One region of the Neoaquamicrobium sediminum genome, then DNA from elsewhere that is predicted to be linked to it. Evidence: predicted binding sites of a transcription regulator. Region 1 holds the regulator's gene; each other region holds the start of a gene.
What was found. Region 1 encodes LexA, which represses DNA repair genes until DNA is damaged. Its sites were predicted from a motif close to TGTTCNNNNTGTGTTCNG; they were not measured.

Region 1 (4,827 bases):
GCAGGCCGATGTTGCCGGCGCTACGCGGTCGCTGCTCGGTCTCGACACGCATCGGCTGGCAGGCTGACGCCGTGAGCGGCCTCACGCATCTTGGCGCATCCGGCGAGGCCAACATGGTCGATGTCGGCGGCAAGCAGGAGACTGAGCGCACGGCGGTTGCGCAAGGCGCGGTGACGATGCAGCCCTCCACGCTGGCCATGATCCTCGCCGGCGATGCAAAGAAGGGGGACGTGCTCGGCACCGCCCGCATTGCCGGCATCATGGCCGCCAAGCGGACGCACGAGCTGATCCCGCTCTGCCATCCGCTCCTGCTCACCAAGGTTTCGGTCGAGATAGAACCGGATGACAACCTGCCCGGCCTGCGCGTCACGGCGCTCGCCCGCGTGACCGGCAAGACCGGCGTCGAGATGGAAGCGCTGACGGCGGCTTCGGTCGCCTGCCTGACGATCTACGACATGGCCAAGGCAGCCGACCGCGCCATGACGATTTCCGACATCCGTGTGGTGGAAAAGTCCGGCGGCAAGTCCGGCGATTACCGGCTGCAGGACGTCTGACATGGCTGGCCTGCTGCCGGTTGACGAAGCGCTGCGCCGGCTGCTCGACGATGTGACGGCCCTGCCCGCCGAGGAGATCGCGATTGGAGACGCAGCCGGACATGTGCTGGCCAACGCCGTGGAGGCACGGCGGACGCAGCCTCCCTTCCCCGCTTCGGCAATGGACGGATATGCGGTGCGCGCCGCGGATACGGTCGACCAATCCACTGCTCTGACGGTCATCGGTCAATCGATAGCCGGCCAGCGCTTCGATGGCGCGGTCGGCGCCGGCGAGGCCGTACGCATCTTCACAGGCGCACCTGTCCCCGAAGGCGCGGATGCGGTTCTGCTTCAGGAAGATGCCGAGCCGGACGAAGACGGACTAACCATCCGCGCCAGCGAAGCGGTCACCCCTGGCCGTCACGTAAGGGCTGCCGGGCTCGATTTCCGCGTCGGCGACATCCTTTTGGCCAAAGGCCGGGCGCTCGACGCTGCAGCGCTGTCGCTCGCAGCAGCCGGCAACCACCCGCTCCTTTCGGTGGTGCGCACGCCGCTGGTCGCGATCCTGGCCACGGGCAGCGAGTTGCTGCCGCCCGGTTCGGAACCCGGGCCCGACCAGATCATCGCATCGAACGGCTATGGGGTCGCGGCGCTGGCGCGCGATGCAGGCGCTCGGGTGCTGGATCTCGGCATCGCGCCTGACGATCGCGGCGTGCTTGCCGAGCGCGTCCGTGACGCAATCTCGGCCGGTGCCGACGTGATCGTGACGCTCGGCGGTGCTTCGGTCGGCGACCACGACCTCGTCCGCGAGGTGCTTACTGGCGAAGGCATGGCGCTCGAGTTCTGGAAGATCGCCATGCGCCCCGGCAAGCCGCTGATGTTCGGCAGACTAGCCGAGACCCGTGTACTCGGCCTGCCGGGAAATCCGGTTTCAAGCCTCGTCTGCGCGCATCTGTTCCTGAAACCGCTGCTCGCGAAGCTTGGCGGCCGCCCACATGTTGCCGACATAAGGGAAGCCGTCCTTGGCGAAGCCATGAAGGCCAACGATCACCGGCAGGATTATGTCCGCGCGGCAGCGACGCTTGAGGACGGGCGCCTCGTTGCAAGGCCGTTCGCCGTGCAGGATTCCTCGATGCTGACGACACTGGCGCACGCCAACGCGCTCATCATCCGCGAACCGAACGTGGCCGCGTCGGAGGCGGGTGATGCCTGCCGCGTGTTGATGCTGCGCTGAGCCTGGCTTGGGCAATAAGGGCGGCCTCGAGCTGCCAAGTTCACGATAATTTAAGCCGTTGCGGAACACAACTGGAACAGATAGTGTTTGTTCTGGTTTTGTTTATGGACTGATTCCCAAAAGGGGCAACAGAATGCTGACGCGCAAGCAACACGAACTGCTTCTCTTCATCCATGAAAGGCTGAAGGAAACTGGCATTCCCCCTTCCTTCGACGAGATGAAGGAGGCGCTCGACCTCGCTTCCAAGTCCGGTATTCACCGCCTGATTACGGCGCTCGAGGAGCGCGGCTTCATTCGACGCCTGCCCAACAGGGCACGTGCGCTGGAAGTGCTGCGGCTGCCGGACTCGATCGCGCCGGGGCTCAATGCGGCCAAAAAGTTCTCGCCCAGCGTCATTCAAGGCAGCCTTGGCCGAGCGCCTGAACCCTCGCGCATCCAGGCTGCCAGCAATGACGATGATGCCGGTGCGGCCGTTGCGATTCCCGTAATGGGCCGGATTGCCGCCGGCGTGCCGATCGAGGCGATCCAGCACAGGACGCATTCGATCAGCGTTCCGCCGGAAATGCTTTCGGGCGGCGAGCACTACGCACTCGAGGTCAAGGGCGACTCGATGATCGAGGCTGGCATCTTCGACGGCGACACCGTCATCATCCGCGACGGCCAGACCGCCAATCCCGGCGACATCGTGGTGGCGCTCGTCGACGATGAGGAAGCAACCCTCAAGCGGTTCCGCCGCAAGGGCGCCTCGATCGCACTGGAGGCCGCCAATCCGGCCTACGAAACCCGTATCTTCGGTCCCGATCGCGTGAAGGTGCAAGGCAGGCTTGTCGGGCTTATTCGGCGGTATTGAGCGGCCCTTAGACAAGGTCATGCTCGACTGAGGATGAGCATGAGGGGCGGATTGATCGAATCCAACCTATTGGGCTCTATGCACGTCAAGGAATAGCCCGTCGGGCAGCAGGATTCCCGGGCGATGCACACCCTCCCTCATGCTGAGATGCGAGCCCCCGGGTCTTGCCTTCGGCGAGCCCGAGGACAGGCTCCGCGAGCCTTGAAGGACGCACCGATCAGCGCTTCCGCTGCAAAGGTATCGCGGCAGCCGGCGGGGTGTTACTCACCTTGCGATTTCTGCCAGGGTGGAAGTCCCCTCGCCTCCCGCGAATACTGCCGGTGCGCGTGCCAGTGCCGATAAGGTTCGCGGATCGCGAAACGGATGTTTGGGTATAAAGCCGGTCTCGCGGAAGTGCGATCCAAGTCGCTGGCGCCTGTGCCAGGGCTTGCTCCGGTCCCGCGTGTTTCCCTGATGATGTCGTTCTCGAAGACGATCTCGGCGCTGCCGCGGCGGGCCAGATCGCGCTTGGTGATGACCGCAACGCTGCTATCCCGGCAAGGATTGTTCGCAGTGGCGTCGTCGATGACGATCAGGCTGGCATAAGAACACGCAGTCGAAGCCGTTCGTTCGCCGTCGGCGTGAACGACTATGCCGCCGCCGCCATGGCGCGCTATGCAAAGCCCTTCGCCGCACCGGAAAGGCAACTCGCTCTCATCGTCACTCAGGGCGGCATGAGGCGGGAGCCCGGCATCACCTTCGATGGGCCAAACCAGTTCGCCGGCTTGTGCGGCCCGCTGCCAATTCTGGATGGTAAAGGCGCTTGGTCGCGCGCGGTTGACGGCGAGGCGCCCATTGCCGCGATCGACAGCAACGAGCCGCGCGTCCTCCGAGACGAAGACATGCGGCAACTGCCGTGTCGCGATCAGGAACGCCCCGGCGATGAGCAGCGGAAGTGCTGCCCAGCGCAGGGCGCTGCCAGCCATCGTCAGGATCGCCAGCGCTGCGGTCAGCATCAGCACCGCCGAAAGCGGGATCGCGCCGGTGGCGTCGAATGCCGATCGCTCGGCAAGCCACACGGCTATCGAATTCATCGCGGATATGCCCATCCCCATCGCATACAACGCCGGCCCTTCGAGGCCGAAGGGCATCAACAGGCATGCGAGCACCGCCGCCGGCATGACGACGGCGGAGACGAATGGCATTGCCGCAAGGTTGGCGACGAGGCCGAGCGGCGAAACCTGCTGGAAGTGCCATGCGGTGAAAAGCGCCGTTGCGAGACCCGCGACGACTGACGTCAGCGACAGTCCCGAGACGTATTTCATGCCCGTTGTGAAGGCCAGCCGCACGGGACCGTACTTTGCGGCCTGTCGGCGCGGCGTCCGCCTTTCGCGGTACGAGGCCCAGGCCGCGTAAGCGGCCACAAGCGCGGCGGTTGCGGCAAACGACATGTGGAAGCTCGGCCCCATCACCTCATGCGGGGCAATCAGCAGGATGATGACGGCCGATATGGCAAGGTTGCGCATCGTGAGCGCCGCGCGGTCGACCATGACCGCAAGCAGCATCACCGCAAGCATGGTGAAGCTGCGCTGCGCGGCAATGCCTGCGCCCGAAATGACGAGGTAGGCCGCCGTCGCGGTGAGCGCACCGAAGGCGGCATATTTCTTCGCCGGCCATCGCGACGAAAAGCCCGGTGCAAGCGCAAAGGCGGTTCGCAAGCCGAACATAACGGTCCCGGCCACCAGGGCCATATGCAGGCCGGAGATGGAGATGACGTGATAGAGCCCGACCACCCGCAGTGCCTCGTTCATCTCTTCCGGTATGCCTGCGCGGATACCCGTAATCAGCGCGGCCGCGATAGCGCCCTCAGGGCCGCCGATGCTGGCCGCGATGTCCTGCGCCATGCGCGTACGCCAGCCCTCCACCCATGCGGCGGCGGCAGTCATCAACCCGGGTTTGTCTGCCGTTTCCACGAGCTCCGGATTTCTGAGGAAAAAGCCGACCGCGCCGATACCGTCGAAGTAGCTGTTGAAGGCAAAGTCATAGCTTTGCGGGCGGACTGGCCCGGAAGCAGGCATCAGCCGGACAAGACCTTGCACGGCATCTCCAGGCCGCAATGTTTCTGGCACCGCGCGGGCGGTTGCACGAACGCGATCCGGCGCATAACGAAGCACCGGCCGCTCGGTCGCGATGACATCCAGCGTCAGGCGGATGCGTCCGGATGCCTGCTG
Region 2 (4,827 bases), on a different contig from region 1:
GCCCATCCGGAATGTTCTCAGGATCGAGGACGACGGCGGCCGCAACCACCGGGCCTGCGAGAGGCCCCCGGCCTGCCTCGTCGGTGCCGGCCACGGGCCAGCGGCTATCGCGCAGGGCCTCCCTCTCCAGCGAGAAATCGGGTCGCACGGGCAGGTCGAAAAGAAGCGGAGAATCGGGCTGTGGTCGTGGCATAGCCTGTCGATGCTTGCACCGGCTGAGGCCCCGGTGCAAGCAGCGAACCATCCCACAGCGAGCGTATCCACTTGTCGTCGGGCAAAAGAAAAGCGGAGAACCGGAGCGCGGGCGAGGCATGTTGCGGCGATGCTCGCGGGGCTCCGGTTCTCCAGTCCTTCCCGCCGGATGGGGCGGGGCGGGAAGGCTCCGTCGGGTGCCAGGGGACGGGGCAGGCCGGACGGAATTCGCTGGCGCGGGCGATGCTGGACATCGCCCGCGCTGCCTATGATTACTAGAGCAGCATCAACTGCTCGCCCGCCTGGGCCGGCGGCTTGAACAGATCGGTTCGCAGCCGCCTCTTCTCAACATTGAGTTCCAGCCGCTTTGCCGCGATTTCGAAGCGCCGGCCGATCTGCCATGCATAGGGCCCTGCGCCCTTCATCCGTTTGCCCCACTCGGCATCGTAGTCCTTGCCTCCACGCATCGAACGGATCAGCGAAATCACGTGGCGGTATCTGTCCGGATAGTGCCGCAGCAGCCAGTCCTTGAAGATCGGCGACACCTCCAGCGGCAGACGCAGGATGATGTAGCCTGCCTCGCGGGCGCCGGCCGCCTGGGCGGAGTCAAGAATGCGCTCGATCTCCTGATCGTTCAGCGCCGGGATCACAGGGCCGATCATCACCGAGACTGGCACCCCCGCATCTGCCAGCGTGCGCAGAGCCTCCAGCCGCTTCGGTGGCGTGGCCGCGCGCGGCTCCATCATCCGTGCCAGCTTGCGGTCGAGCGTGGTGATCGAAAGCGCCACCTTGGCCAGCCCCTTCTCGGCCATGCGTCCGAGAATGTCGGCGTCGCGTGTCACCAATGCCGACTTGGTGACGATGCCGACAGGGTGGTTATGCGCCTCCAGCACTTCGAGAATTTCGCGCATGATGCGCCACTGTTTCTCGATCGGCTGGTAGGGATCGGTGTTGGTGCCGATCGCAATCGTTCGGGGCTCATAGCCGGGTTTCGCCAGTTCCCGCTCCAGCAACCGGGCAGCGTCCGGCTTGGCAAACAGCTTCGCCTCGAAGTCCAGCCCCGGCGACAATCCCATGAAAGCGTGGGTCGGCCGCGCGAAGCAATAGACGCAGCCATGCTCGCAGCCGCGATAGGGATTGATCGAACGGTCGAATGAGATGTCCGGCGACGTGTTGCGGGTGATGATGTTGCGTGGCTTCTCGACCTGAACTTCGGTCTTGAACGGAGGCAATTCCTCGAGGCTGTTCCACCCGTCGTCGAAGACATGCCGCGTCAGCGGCTCGTAGCGGCCGGAAGGATTGACGCCGGCCGCGCGGCCGCGCCGCCTGTCGAAGCCGACGCGGAGCCCGCTATCGTCCACCAGCGCGTTCGCCGCGGCCGCGCCGCCGCCAGCAAAGGCTGCCATATCCGCTTGTCTGATCGGTTCCATGTCTGGCTCCGTTGGCGAACGACTCGCCTGTCCGTGATGAAACTATTCCTATTTCTGGACGCAGAACAAAGCAAGAACTTTTTCTGCTGCAGTGCAGCACTGGCTTTAGCCGGCGCTTTCAGCTATTCCGGTCGAATGCTGTCCGTCCTGATCGAGACGCGTAACCATGAAGATGCGTTGGCGCGCACGCTCGCCTCGCTCGTTGGCGGGGCCGTCGAAGGCGTGGTGCGCGAGGTGATCGTCTGTGACGGCGGCTCGTCGGACCGCACCCACACCGTCGCTGAACATGCCGGTTGCAGCTATCTGGCCGGTGCCGATGCGCTGTCCGGCATCAGGCAGGCGCGCAGCGAATGGATACTGATTCTCGAGCCGGGCGCGCGGCTGCTTGAAGGATGGATGGACGCCGTTCTCAGCCACGCGGAAGTGGCCGCCGGCGCGGCCCGCTTCACGCGCGCGCGCCAGTACAGGCAGCCCTTCCTCGCCCGCGTCTTCGCCGGTCGTAGACCGCTGGCAGACGGGCTGATGATTACTAAACGCCAGGCGCTATCGCTGGCTCGGGCTGACGGTCTGGCGATCGCTCGGTCGGTATCGGCGCGCAGGCTGGGCGCGGAGATTCTTCCCGCGCCGCCTTCCGCAAAGACAGCCTAGCTTGTTCCGCCGCGCTTCAGATGCTCGTCCAGCCGCGGCATGATCTCCACGAAATTGCATGGCATGTGGCGGTAGTCGAGCTGCGCCTTGAGGATATGGTCCCACGCGTCACGGCAAGCTCCCGGCGAGCCGGGCAGCACGAAGACGAACGTGGCGTCGACCACTCCGCCAGTCGCCCGCGACTGGATCGTGGACGTGCCGATCTTGTCGTAGGAAATCCGGTGGAAGACTTCCGAGAAGCCGTCCATGCGCTTCTCGAAAATGGGCTCCAGCGCTTCCGGCGTCACGTCGCGGCCGGTGAAGCCGGTGCCGCCTGTTGTGATGATCACGTCGACAGCATCGTCCTTCGCCCAGCCACGTACGACGGAGCGAATTGCCTCGACGTCGTCCTTCACGATGTCGCGTGCGGCGAGCCGGTGACCGGCCGCCCCGATCCGCTCGGCAAGCGTCTGCCCGGACTTGTCGTCCTCCGGCGTCCGCGTGTCGGAGACGGTCAGCACGGCAATGCCGACAGGCAGGAAGGGTCTGTTCTCGTCAAGTGGCATCTGCTCGAGCCCTTTCGATCGTTCGCGTCGCCGTCACGTACCACGAGGGGTGCAGCACCGCGATGGCGGATGCGGCGACCTTCGCCTCGTCGCGCGATGCGAACAGCCCGAAACACGTTGCACCCGAGCCAGACATACGCGCCAGCGCCGCGCCGTTGGCGGTGAGCGCCGACAGTACCTCACCAATTTCCGGCGCGAGCGTTTGAGCCGGCACTTCCAGGTCGTTGCGCGTATCCGTCAGCCAGGCAGACAATGCCTGCGGTCCCGGCAGCGTCGGCAAAGGCGGGTTCTCGCGGCTGGCCAGCGCGCGGAATATCGCGGGGGTCGGTACGGCTACGCCGGGGTTGGCCAGCACCATATGAAGCGGCGGAATGCCCTCGACCGGCTCGATTTCCTCTCCGATCCCGCGTGCTACGAGCGTCCGTGCATAGAGGCACATCGGCAAATCTGCACCCAGCCGCAGAGCCGCTGCCGCCAGCGTATCGGCGGAAAGCTCGATGCCCCATAATCGCATCAGTGCCCGCAGTGTCGCCGCTGCATCGCTTGAACCGCCGCCGATGCCGGAGGCGACAGGCAGGTTCTTTTCAAGCGAGATAGCGACCGGCGGCAGGTCGCCGTGCTTGCTTCGCAGCAGGTCCCGCGCCCTCAGCACGAGGTTGTCGGCCTCGTCGTCGAGCAGACCAGCGAAAGGACCCTGGATGGTAAAACTGTCTTGCTCCGCCGCCGCGACCGACACTGTGTCGCCTACCTCGGTGAACACCACGAGCGTGTCGAGCAGGTGGTACCCGTCATCCCGGCGGCCGGTGACATGCAGCGCAAGGTTCACCTTGGCCGGCGCGTGCTCGACGACTTTTGCAGGCATGGACCGGCGTTCAGTCCTTCAGGAGGTGGTATTCGCCGGTCTTGGGGTCTTTCACCAGCGTGCCCTGCGACCCCGTGCGCTGCTCCGCCTCGGCGCGCCGCGCTTTCGCTGTCAGGCGCTCTGCCTCGCGGATGAAGGAGCGGTAGCCGACATAGGCGACGATGCCGAGCGCTGCGAAGAAAATAAGCTGGGGCATTGTCCGGTCTCCTCCCGGATTGGGATGCTAAGGGTCACGGTGCCAGTACGGACCCAATTCTAGTGCCTTTTCCCGCGTCGTCAAAGGCCGAACCGGCTCCAGAGGGCGCGTTCTTCCGCCGCATCGAAAAGCCCATCTGCTGCCGAGGCCGCGATCCCGTTCGCCTGGGAGCTGAACACGCCGAGCTTGCGCCCGAACAGGCCGCGCGGCATCGACACGAGCTGCAGCCGCGTCTTCTCGCCGTATCGCTGCTTGAGAAACGAACGCATGTCGCCAAGAGCGTCGACAAGGCCCAACTCCAGCCCCTTCTTTCCGGTCCAGAACATGCCGGTGAAGAGGTCTGGATCGTCCGTGAGCCTGGCGCCGCGCCGCCCTTTGACCAGGTCGATGAAGGTGTCATGGATTTCGAGCTGAAGCGCCTTCAGGCGTTCCACATCCTCCTTCCTCTCTGGGCTGAACGGGTCGAGAATCGACTTGTTGCGCCCGGCGGTGTGGACGCGGCGTTCCACTCCGATCTTCTTGATCATCTCCTGGAAGCCGAAACCGGCCGAAACAACGCCGATGGAACCGACGATGGAGGAGGGGTCCGCGACGATCTCGTCGCCGGCGACAGCGATCATGTAGCCACCCGAGGCGGCCACATCCTCGACGAAGACGATCACGCGCTTATTCTTTTCCTCGGCAAGGTCGCGAATGCGCCGGAAGATCAGACGCGACTGCACCGGCGAACCGCCGGGAGAGTTGATGGAGATTGCGACTGCGGGCGCCTCCTTGAACGCGAAAGCCTTCTCGATCAGCCCCGCTGTCGAGGCCAGCGACAGGGAGGGCCGGAACTGGTTCCCGCCCGCCATGATAGCGCCGTGCAGCCGAATGACGGGAATGGTGATGGCGCCGGAGCGCATGGAGCGGGGAAGAAGGCGGCTGAAAAGTCGTCTCAAAGGGGCAGGTCTCCAC
Region 3 (4,827 bases), on a different contig from region 1:
GCGCGGACCAGGATCGCCATGTCGTTGAGATTGTGTTGCCGGCGCTGAAGCGCCTCGATTTCCTCGCCGACCGCGCGGGCTTCTTCTTCCGAATCCCACGCCGCGTGAACCATCACCTTGGCGTCGTCGGCATCGGCCTTTTCGGTGAACAGCGTCTTGCCCAGCCGCCCTTCGTTGTGGGCGATCAGATGGGAGGCTGCGCCGAGGATGTGCGCGGTGGAGCGGTAGTTGCGTTCCAGCCGGATGACGGCCGCGCCCGGAAAGTCCTTTTCGAAACGCAGGATGTTGTCGACCTCGGCGCCGCGCCAACCGTAGATCGACTGGTCGTCGTCGCCTACGCAGCAGATGTTGACGCTCGCGGCCGAGCGCCCGCTGGCCTCCGCGGGGGCGGGCGAAAAGTCGCCCGCCGCCCGGTCGGGCTTGCGGCCTTCGGCCGGCACGGCAGCACCGCGTTTTGTCTCAGGCCGCTGGGCGAGCAGCCGCAGCCACATATACTGGGCGGTGTTGGTGTCCTGATACTCGTCGACCAGGATGTATTTGAATTTGGCGTGATATTCGCGCAGCACGTCGGGATGCTGGCGGAAAATGCGGATCGGGTGGCACAGCAGGTCGCCGAAATCGCAGGCGTTGAGCGTGTGGAGCCGGTCCTGGTAAGCCCTGTAAAGCTCGCGGCCCTTGCCATTTGCGAAGGCTCTGGCGTCGCCTTCGGCAATCTCCTCGGGCCCGAGGCCCTTGTTCTTCCAGCCGTCGATCATCTGCGCGAACTGGCGTGCCGGCCAGCGCTTGTCGTCCAGCCCCTCGGCCTGGATCAACTGCTTGATCAGGCGGATTACGTCGTCGGTGTCGAGGATCGTGAAGTCCGAGCGCAGCCCTGCCAGTTCGGCATGACGGCGCAGGAGCTTGACGCCGATGGAGTGGAACGTACCCAGCCACGGCATGCCTTCTACCGCTTCACCGACCAGCACGCCGATGCGCTGCTTCATCTCGCGCGCGGCCTTGTTGGTAAAGGTGACAGCGAGGATCTGGCTCGGCCAGGCGCGGCCGGTGGCGAGGATATGCGCGATGCGGGTGGTGAGCACGCGGGTCTTGCCGGTGCCGGCACCTGCCAGCACGAGGACCGGGCCTTCCGTGGTCTCGACCGCAAGACGCTGCTCTGGGTTCAGCCCGGTCAGATAGTCGGGCGCGCGATGGGCCGAGCGCGCGGCCATGGCACGCGCAGCGATGCCGCCGCCGGCAGGTTGCGCGGCAGGCTGACCCTTCGAGCGCGGCGTATCGTCCTCGTCGAAGAAAGGAATATCGTCGGGAAATCCGGACATCTCACCCGAATGTAGTGATTCGGGGGTGAAAGACCAGCGTTCCCGTAACGTTCATGCAAGATGAGGCTTTCGAACCCTTGGCGGGAATGCCGGGTCGCGCTATCGTTGTCGCGGGCTGGAGATGGCCCGCAGTCCGCGCCCGCAAGGGTCTGGCGAACATCTCTAAAAACCTTCCAATCCGGTTTTCCATCCGGCGAAGGCATCGGCAACGCGGACACTGATGAAGCCAGTCGCCGGCTGAAAAGGACCGGAAATCATGCGCACCTACCGCGATGCCAAGGCCATGGCGAAAGCCATGCGCGAGGCGCTTGCCGAGCGAAAGCTGGATATACAGCACAACGAGGCACTGGAAATCGTCGCCCGCCAGTTCGGGCTCGATACGTGGAATATCCTCTCGGCCAAAATTGCCGAAGAAGTCGGGACTACAGCAAGGCGCGACGATATAGCCTTTGAGCAGGCGGTTCCGATCGTGCGCATCTTCGACGTGGCCAAGGCGCACGAGTTCTATCTCGAATTCCTCGGCTTCTCGGTCGACTGGGAACACCGGTTCGGGGAGAATTTTCCGCTCTACACGCAGGTATCGCGCGGCGATCTGAAACTGCATCTTTCGGAACATGCCGGTGACGCGACACCGGGCGGCAACATGGTCGTCTACATGGAAGGCATCCGCAGTTTCCACGCCGAACTTCTTGCCAAGAACTACCGTTATATGAAGCCGGGTCTCGAGAAGCAGGATTGGGGCCTCGAAATGGCTGTGACCGATCCCTTCAACAACCGCATGCGGTTCATGGAGCGGTAGGACGGCTAGGCCACCTTGTGGCGGGCGCCGGACATCCCGACGCCCGTCAGTATGCGGTGTCGGGCTCGTCCCGCCTGGCGCGCAGATGGCGGGCCTCCATCAGAATTCGGCGGGCATAGATGACGTCGATGGGGATCGGCTGGCGCAGTCGCCGGATGTCTTGGAGTTCTTGCTCCACCAATCTTTGGGCGCGCCGCAGATCGTGATCGGTGTAGGCTTCATCCAGCGCCACCGCGCAAGCAAAGTGGGCGACGTCGCCGGTGATGCCGTCGTGCATGATTTCTCTTCTCCGACCATTCCCCGTCGGACTCGCGCCGTGGTGAGTCGCCCCTGCCTGCGATTGTGGAAGTGTCCGGCGCACGATCAAGGCGGGTGAGGGGATGAAGCTGTGCAAAGGCCGTCAGGGTTAATCGTTGCCTAACGGCGTCTCGGCGTGTTCCGGTGGCGTCAGCCGGCCTTGCGGCGGATGCCGATCGAGCGGCCCGCGCGCTCCGGGACCGGCAGGTTAGCATGTGCGGCTCGCATCGCCTCGATGTTGGCAAGAACATCTGGCGGGAAGGGGCAGACCTTGGGGCCGCTCATGTCGATATGCAGGGTCAGGACCTCCGATGTCGCGGCGAGCCAGCCGTCGGCGTGGTGCAGTTCCTGGAAGACGTGAAAACGTTTCTCGTCGTGATCGAGCATCTGGAAGGTGGAGGTGACCTTGTCGCCGAGGTGCAACTCGCGGACGTAGCAGACGTGGATCTCGGCGGTGTAGGTTGTCAGTCGCCGCTCGCCTGCATATTTCGGCCCCATGCCCAGCAGCTCGAAGGCTTCGTCGGCGCAACGGTCGAACAGGACGTTGTAGTAGGCCATGTTCATGTGGCCGTTATAATCGATCCAGTCCTTCTCGACCTCGAGAACGCGCGAGACGAAAGGGGCGGGATTGGCCATTGCTGATTCCTGTCTTTTGGGGCAGGGCCGCGTCCGGATCGCTGGACAAAGGCCACGCCATTTGCATGCTGCCGACAGAGAAGACCAAAGGGCGTACGGAGACAAGGTCGACGGTCGCCCATCCACGGAGGAAAGTTCATGGCTCTTGCCGATCTGCAACCCGTTGCGCGCAACGATGCCGGCAGCGCAGCCGTCGTCGGCATCCTCAAGCAGCGCTTCGGCGAGCGTTTCCAGACCGGCCAAGCGATTCGCGGCCAGCATGCGCACTCCACCACCTACATTCCCTCTCAGCTTCCCGACGGCGTGGTGTTTCCGCATTCGACCGAGGAAGTGCAGGAGATCGTGCGGGTCTGCGGTGAGCATGGCGTGCCGGTCATCCCGTTCGGGACCGGTACGTCGCTCGAAGGCCACGTCAACGCGCCCGGCGGCGGCATCTGCATCGACATGATGCAGATGAACAAGGTGCTGGCCGTGCATGCCGAAGATCTCGACTGTACCATCGAGCCCGGCGTCACGCGCGAGGAGCTCAACACCTATCTGCGTGACACCGGCCTGTTTTTCCCGATCGACCCCGGCGCCAATGCCAGCCTCGGCGGTATGGCCTCCACGCGCGCATCGGGCACCAACGCGGTGCGCTATGGCACGATGCGGGAGAACGTGCTTTCGCTGACCGCCGTGATGGCCGACGGGCGGGCGATCACGACGGCTAAGCGGGCGCGCAAGTCGTCGGCCGGCTACGACCTCACCCGGCTGCTCGTCGGCTCCGAGGGCACGCTCGGCGTCATCACCGGGCTGACGCTGAAGCTCTACGGTATCCCGCAGGCGATCTCGGGCGGGGTCTGCCCGTTCCCGTCCGTCGATGCGGCCTGCAACGCCGTCATCACCACAATCCAGATGGGCGTGCCGGTGGCGCGCATCGAGCTTGTCAACGCGCTGTGCATGCGGGCGCTGAACGGCTACGCCAAGCTCGATTATCCCGAGACGCCCTGCCTGTTCCTGGAATTCCATGGCACGGACGCAGGTGTCCGCGAGCAGGCGGAGACGTTCGGCGAGATCGCGGCGGAGTTCGGCGGCGGTTCGTTCCAGTGGACCAACGTAGCCGAGGAGCGGGCGAAGCTCTGGAAGGCGCGGCACGACGCCTACTGGGCCGGCCTTTCGCTCAAGCCCGGCGCGACCTCCCTGTCGACCGACGTCTGCGTGCCAATCTCGCGGCTTGCCGAATGCATCAACGAGACCGAGGAAGACATAGCGCGTTCCGGACTAATTGCACCCATCGTAGGGCATGTCGGAGACGGCAACTTCCACGTCATGGTGCTGATGGATCGCGACGACCCGAAGCAGATCGAAGCGACGGAAGCCTTCGTCGCCCGCCTCAACATGCGCGCGATCGCCATGGACGGCACCTGCACCGGCGAGCACGGGGTGGGACAGGGCAAGATCGCCTTCCTGCCGCACGAACTTGGTGCGGGCGTCGATTTCATGCGCTCGATCAAGCAGGCGCTCGACCCGGACAACATCATGAATCCGGGCAAGGTGCTGCCGTTGCGCGCCTAGCATCGTCAGGTCGCCACTTTATCGACACCGTAATGCAGCTAAACTGCACTGCGGCTTAGGGAATCCGGCGGGAGAAAGAGACTGGCCCGATTATTCGTCGCCATAGGAGGGTTGATCGTACTGGTGCTGACTGCGGCGCTGGTGTTGCCCTACTTCGTCGACTGGACCAGTTACCGCGCCGATTTCGAACGTGAAGCAAGCCGTATCCTCGGGCGCGAGGTGAAG
Region 4 (4,827 bases), 230 kb from region 1:
GGCAAGCTAGGAAGCGTTCGATTGGCCGTCAATCTCGATCACACCAGAGGTTACAAGCCGCAAGTGGTGCTTTCGATATCGGCATTGCCTGCCAGAACTTCACATGGTGGAATGTCCGGTGTCTCTTCTGCCAAGCCAGAAGCCGCCAGTCTGCAAGCGGCCCCTTTTCGACACTACAACCCCAACCCCGCTACTCCGCCGCCTCGCGCTTCTTTAGCCCCGGTCTTCTTTCGAGCAGCTCTTTCAAGAACTGCCCTGTATAGCTCCGCTCTTCAGCGACGATGGCTTCCGGCGTGCCGGAGGCGACCAGTTCGCCGCCGCCGTCGCCGCCGTCGGGGCCGAGGTCCAGGATCCAGTCGGCGGTCTTGATGACTTCGAGGTTGTGCTCGATGACGACCACGGTGTTGCCCTGCTCGACCAGCTCGTGCAGGACTTCGAGCAGTTTTGCCACGTCGTGGAAGTGGAGGCCGGTGGTGGGCTCGTCGAGGATGTAGAGCGTCTTGCCGGTGGCTTTTCGCGAAAGCTCCTTGGCGAGCTTGATGCGCTGGGCCTCGCCGCCCGAGAGCGTGGTCGCCTGCTGGCCGACCTTGATGTAGCCGAGGCCGACCTTGTCGAGCGTCTGCAGCTTGTCGCGCACGGCGGGCACGGCGGCGAAGAAGTCGACGCCTTCCTCGACCGTCATGTCGAGCACGTCGGCGATGGACTTGCCCTTGAACAGGACTTCGAGCGTCTCGCGGTTGTAGCGCTTGCCGTGGCAGACGTCGCAGGTGACGTAGACGTCGGGCAGGAAGTGCATCTCGATCTTGATGACGCCGTCGCCCTGGCAGGCCTCGCAGCGCCCGCCCTTGACGTTGAAGGAGAAGCGGCCCGGCTGGTAGCCGCGCGCCTTGGCTTCCGGCAGGCCCGCGAACCAGTCGCGGATCGGCGTGAAGGCGCCGGTATAGGTGGCCGGGTTCGAGCGCGGGGTGCGGCCGATGGGCGACTGGTCGATGTCGATCACCTTGTCGAGGAATTCGAGGCCCTCGATGCGGTCGTGCTCGGCCGGGTGCTCTCTTGAGCCCATGATGCGGCGCGAGGCGGCCTTGTAGAGCGTCTCGATCAGGAAGGTCGACTTGCCGCCGCCCGACACGCCGGTGACGCAGGCGAACGTGCCCAGCGGAATTTCGGCGGTGACGTCCTTCAGATTGTTGCCGCGCGCGCCGACGACCTTGATGCGCTTGCCCTTCTTGCCGGGGCGGCGCTCGGCTGGCACCGCGATGCCCATCTCGCCCGACAGATACTGCCCGGTGAGCGAATTGGGATTGGCCATGATCTCGGCCGGCGTGCCGCGCGCCACCACCTTGCCGCCATGGATGCCGGCGGCGGGGCCGATGTCGACGACATAGTCGGCCGTCAGCACCGCGTCCTCGTCATGCTCGACGACGATGACGGTGTTGCCGATGTCGCGCAGGTGTTTCAGCGTCTCGAGCAGGCGGGCATTGTCGCGCTGGTGCAGGCCGATGGAGGGCTCGTCCAGCACATAAAGCACGCCCGTGAGGCCTGAGCCGATCTGCGAGGCAAGCCGGATGCGCTGGCTCTCGCCGCCCGACAGTGTGCCGGACTTGCGCGACAGGGTCAGATAGTCGAGGCCGACATCGTTGAGGAAACGCAGCCGCTCGCGGATCTCCTTGAGGATGCGCATCGCGATCTCGTTTTGTTTGTCGTTCATCGCGCCCGGCAGGTCCTCGAACCAGCCATTGGCGTTGCGGATCGACATCTCTGTGACCTGGCCGATGTGGAGGCCGCCGATCTTGACGGCGAGCGCCTCGGGCTTCAGCCGGTAGCCGTTGCAGGCGGGGCAGGGGGTGGACGACATGAAGCGCTCGATCTCCTCGCGCATCCAGGCCGATTCCGTCTCCTTCCAGCGGCGCTCGAGGTTGGGAATGACACCCTCGAAGGTCTTGGTCGTCTTGTAGGAGCGCAGGCCGTCGTCGTAGCCGAACTCGATCTTGCGATCGCCGGTGCCGCGCAGGATGGCGTCCTTCGCGTCCTCCGGCAGGTCGCGCCATCGGTCGCCGATCTTGAAGCCGTAGGCCTTGCCCAGCGCTTCGAGCGTCTGCGTGTAGTAGGGCGAGGTCGACTTCGCCCACGGGGCCACCGCGCCCTCGCGCAGCGAGACGTGCTCTTCCGGCACTACCAGCATCGGGTCGATGGCGCGCTGGGTGCCGAGCCCGTCGCAGGTGGGGCAGGCGCCGAAGGGGTTGTTGAACGAGAACAGCCGCGGCTCGATCTCGGGGATCGTGAAGCCGGAGACCGGGCAGGCGAATTTCTCCGAGAACAGGATGCGCTCGTGGGTCTCGTTCTTGGACTTGTTGACCGCCTCCTGGCCGGTCTGGCTGGCGTCGAGCGGCCTGTCGGCGAACTCGGCGACCGCAATGCCCTCGGCGAGCTTGAGCGCGGTTTCGAGCGAGTCGGCCAGCCGCGCGGCGAGGTCCGGCCGCACCACCACGCGGTCGACCACCACGTCGATGTCGTGCTTGTATTTCTTGTCGAGCGCCGGCACCTCGCCGATCTCGTAGAACTGGCCGTCGACCTTGACGCGCTGGAAGCCCTTCTTCTGGAGCTCGGCCAGTTCCTTGCGGTATTCGCCCTTGCGGCCGCGCACGATGGGCGCGGTGATGTAGAGCCGCGTGCCTTCGTCGAGCGCCAGCACGCGGTCGACCATCTGGCTGACCGTCTGGCTCTCGATCGGCAGGCCGGTTGCCGGCGAATAGGGCACGCCGACGCGCGCGAAGAGCAGGCGCATGTAGTCGTAGATCTCGGTGACGGTGCCGACCGTCGAGCGCGGGTTCTTCGACGTCGTCTTCTGCTCGATCGAGATGGCCGGCGACAGGCCGTCGATCTGGTCCACGTCCGGCTTCTGCATCATCTCGAGGAACTGCCGGGCATAGGCCGACAGGCTCTCCACGTAGCGCCGCTGCCCCTCGGCGTAGATGGTGTCGAAGGCGAGCGACGACTTGCCCGAGCCGGACAGGCCGGTCATGACGATCAACTGGTCGCGCGGCAGGTCGAGATCGACATTCTTGAGATTGTGCTCGCGCGCGCCGCGAATGGAGATGAATTTCTGGTCCGCCATGGTCCCGTGTGCCGCCTTACATCAGAACGGCCGGCGTCGTAGCCGGCCAGACCCCGGATATGGTGTTGTTGGTGCCGTCCGTCGAGGCCGGCGGCCTCCGGAAAACCGCCTCTGGCTTTTCACGCGTTTTCGCACACAGGGCAAGCAGAAAGAACAGAGAGCGAACAGCTCCTGACAATCCGTTGGCAGGAGGACGCGGCCACTGGCGATCACGAATTGTTGCCGGATCAGCCTCGACGGTTGACGTGGGGGCAGGGCGGAGTCATGCTCTCCCGGTCAGATGAAGCTCGCCTCGGCGGTCGTCCTGGTACGCCCAAGGGGTGTCGGAAACACGGCAAGGCTTGAGCGCGTCTGCGACAGGAGAAACTGCAAAGGGAGATGAGGCATGACCCCGCCGGACAGTCCCAGCAGGCTCCACCACGATGTGGAGCCACGATAACCTGAAGGCGCGGGCACATCGCGGCCTCGTTATCGATCAACCTACAATTTGACAGATAGTCGGATCATCGGGCGACGACCCGAGACGCATCCGAAAAAAGTGCCGGTAATCCATTCCCGGCAACAGAGCAAAGGCTCTCAACGGCCCCGACCACGTCCCGAACGTGGCGGGGCTTTCTTCGTCGCCGGCAGCGACCGAATCGCAGAGGCTGCCGGGATTGTCAGGAGCCCCATTCTCTTGTAAAGAACAAATAAAGAACAATGAAAACTGTGGAGATGTCGCCGAGCGGGCGGCCGGCGGGGCGAATCCGCGAGGGCGTTCGGATAATGTGCCGCGACATCGATGTCAGGTTTAGGACGAGCGCAGGAGAGCGTCATGGCGGGTAGCGTCAACAAGGTCATTCTGGTGGGTAATCTGGGCGCCGATCCGGAAATCCGCCGGCTCAACTCCGGCGACCCGGTCGTCAACCTGCGCATCGCCACCTCCGAGACATGGCGCGACAAGCAGTCCGGGGAGCGGCGCGAGAAGACCGAGTGGCACAACGTCGTCATCTTCAACGACAACCTTGCCAAGGTCGCCGAGCAGTACCTGAAGAAAGGCGCGAAGGTTTATCTCGAGGGCCAGCTCCAGACCCGCAAATGGCAGGACCAGCAGGGACAGGATCGCTACACGACCGAGGTCGTGCTGCAGAAGTTCCGCGGCGAGCTGCAGATGCTCGACACACGCGGTGAGGGCGGCGGCGGCCAGGTCGGCTACGATCGCGGCGGCTCCCAGGGCGGCGGGCGCGGCTCCGATTTCGGCCAGTCCGGACCAGGCGATCAGGGTCGCGGCGGCGGTGGCGGCGGCGGCGGATACTCGCGCGACCTGGACGACGAGATCCCTTTCTAAGGCTCTCCCATGTGCCTTCTGTGCAGCGAGGCCGCAGCGGCGGATCAGGGCATTGCCCTGACCGAGCGGCCCGCTCACCGGCTTTGCGGTCTTTATTGGGAAGGCAGCTACGGAGAGGCGGCGCGAGGGGCGATCCATTCCGTTATCCGAGACGTTCAGGCCTTCGCGGCGCGGCGGGAAAGCGGCTGGCGCAGCCCGATCGTCGGGCTGTCGTGGAACGACCGGCCGGACGGTTTCCGCTACTTCGTCGGCATTGCGATGGATGACGCAGGCGAACTGCCGGAGGGGTTCGGATCGCTTGTTCTGCCTGAAATGACGCTGGCGAGTTCCTGGCATGGAGCCGGCGACGGAGAGGTGGTCGCACATTATGTGCGAATGATCGACT

Region 2: the regulator LexA is predicted to act here: its motif matches at 1,684-1,701, upstream of V1479_RS08270 (PA0069 family radical SAM protein).
Region 3: the regulator LexA is predicted to act here: its motif matches at 1,354-1,371, upstream of V1479_RS19560 (ATP-dependent helicase).
Region 4: the regulator LexA is predicted to act here: its motif matches at 3,265-3,282, upstream of uvrA (excinuclease ABC subunit UvrA).

The regions. Positions count from the first base shown of each region.
Region 1 is NZ_JAZHFV010000003.1:262,018-266,844, reverse strand. Features, by position in the region: gene trpC (indole-3-glycerol phosphate synthase TrpC) at 1-67, shown strand, start outside; gene moaC (cyclic pyranopterin monophosphate synthase MoaC) at 72-554, shown strand; gene V1479_RS11845 (molybdopterin molybdotransferase MoeA) at 556-1,767, shown strand; gene lexA (transcriptional repressor LexA) at 1,901-2,617, shown strand; gene V1479_RS11835 (ComEC/Rec2 family competence protein) at 2,878-4,827, opposite strand, start outside.
Region 2 is NZ_JAZHFV010000002.1:618,066-622,892, forward strand. Features, by position in the region: gene rnhB (ribonuclease HII) at 1-193, opposite strand, end outside; gene V1479_RS08270 (PA0069 family radical SAM protein) at 468-1,622, opposite strand; gene V1479_RS08275 (glycosyltransferase family 2 protein) at 1,758-2,270, shown strand; gene moaB (molybdenum cofactor biosynthesis protein B) at 2,267-2,815, opposite strand; gene V1479_RS08285 (4-(cytidine 5'-diphospho)-2-C-methyl-D-erythritol kinase) at 2,805-3,677, opposite strand; gene V1479_RS08290 (hypothetical protein) at 3,688-3,873, opposite strand; gene V1479_RS08295 (S49 family peptidase) at 3,954-4,811, opposite strand.
Region 3 is NZ_JAZHFV010000006.1:590,749-595,575, forward strand. Features, by position in the region: gene V1479_RS19560 (ATP-dependent helicase) at 1-1,316, opposite strand, end outside; gene V1479_RS19565 (glyoxalase superfamily protein) at 1,573-2,115, shown strand; gene V1479_RS19570 (hypothetical protein) at 2,162-2,392, opposite strand; gene V1479_RS19575 (thioesterase family protein) at 2,563-3,048, opposite strand; gene V1479_RS19580 (FAD-binding oxidoreductase) at 3,187-4,602, shown strand; gene V1479_RS19585 (AsmA family protein) at 4,684-4,827, shown strand, end outside.
Region 4 is NZ_JAZHFV010000003.1:34,550-39,376, forward strand. Features, by position in the region: gene uvrA (excinuclease ABC subunit UvrA) at 191-3,115, opposite strand; gene V1479_RS10685 (single-stranded DNA-binding protein) at 3,930-4,442, shown strand; gene V1479_RS10690 (GyrI-like domain-containing protein) at 4,452-4,827, shown strand, end outside.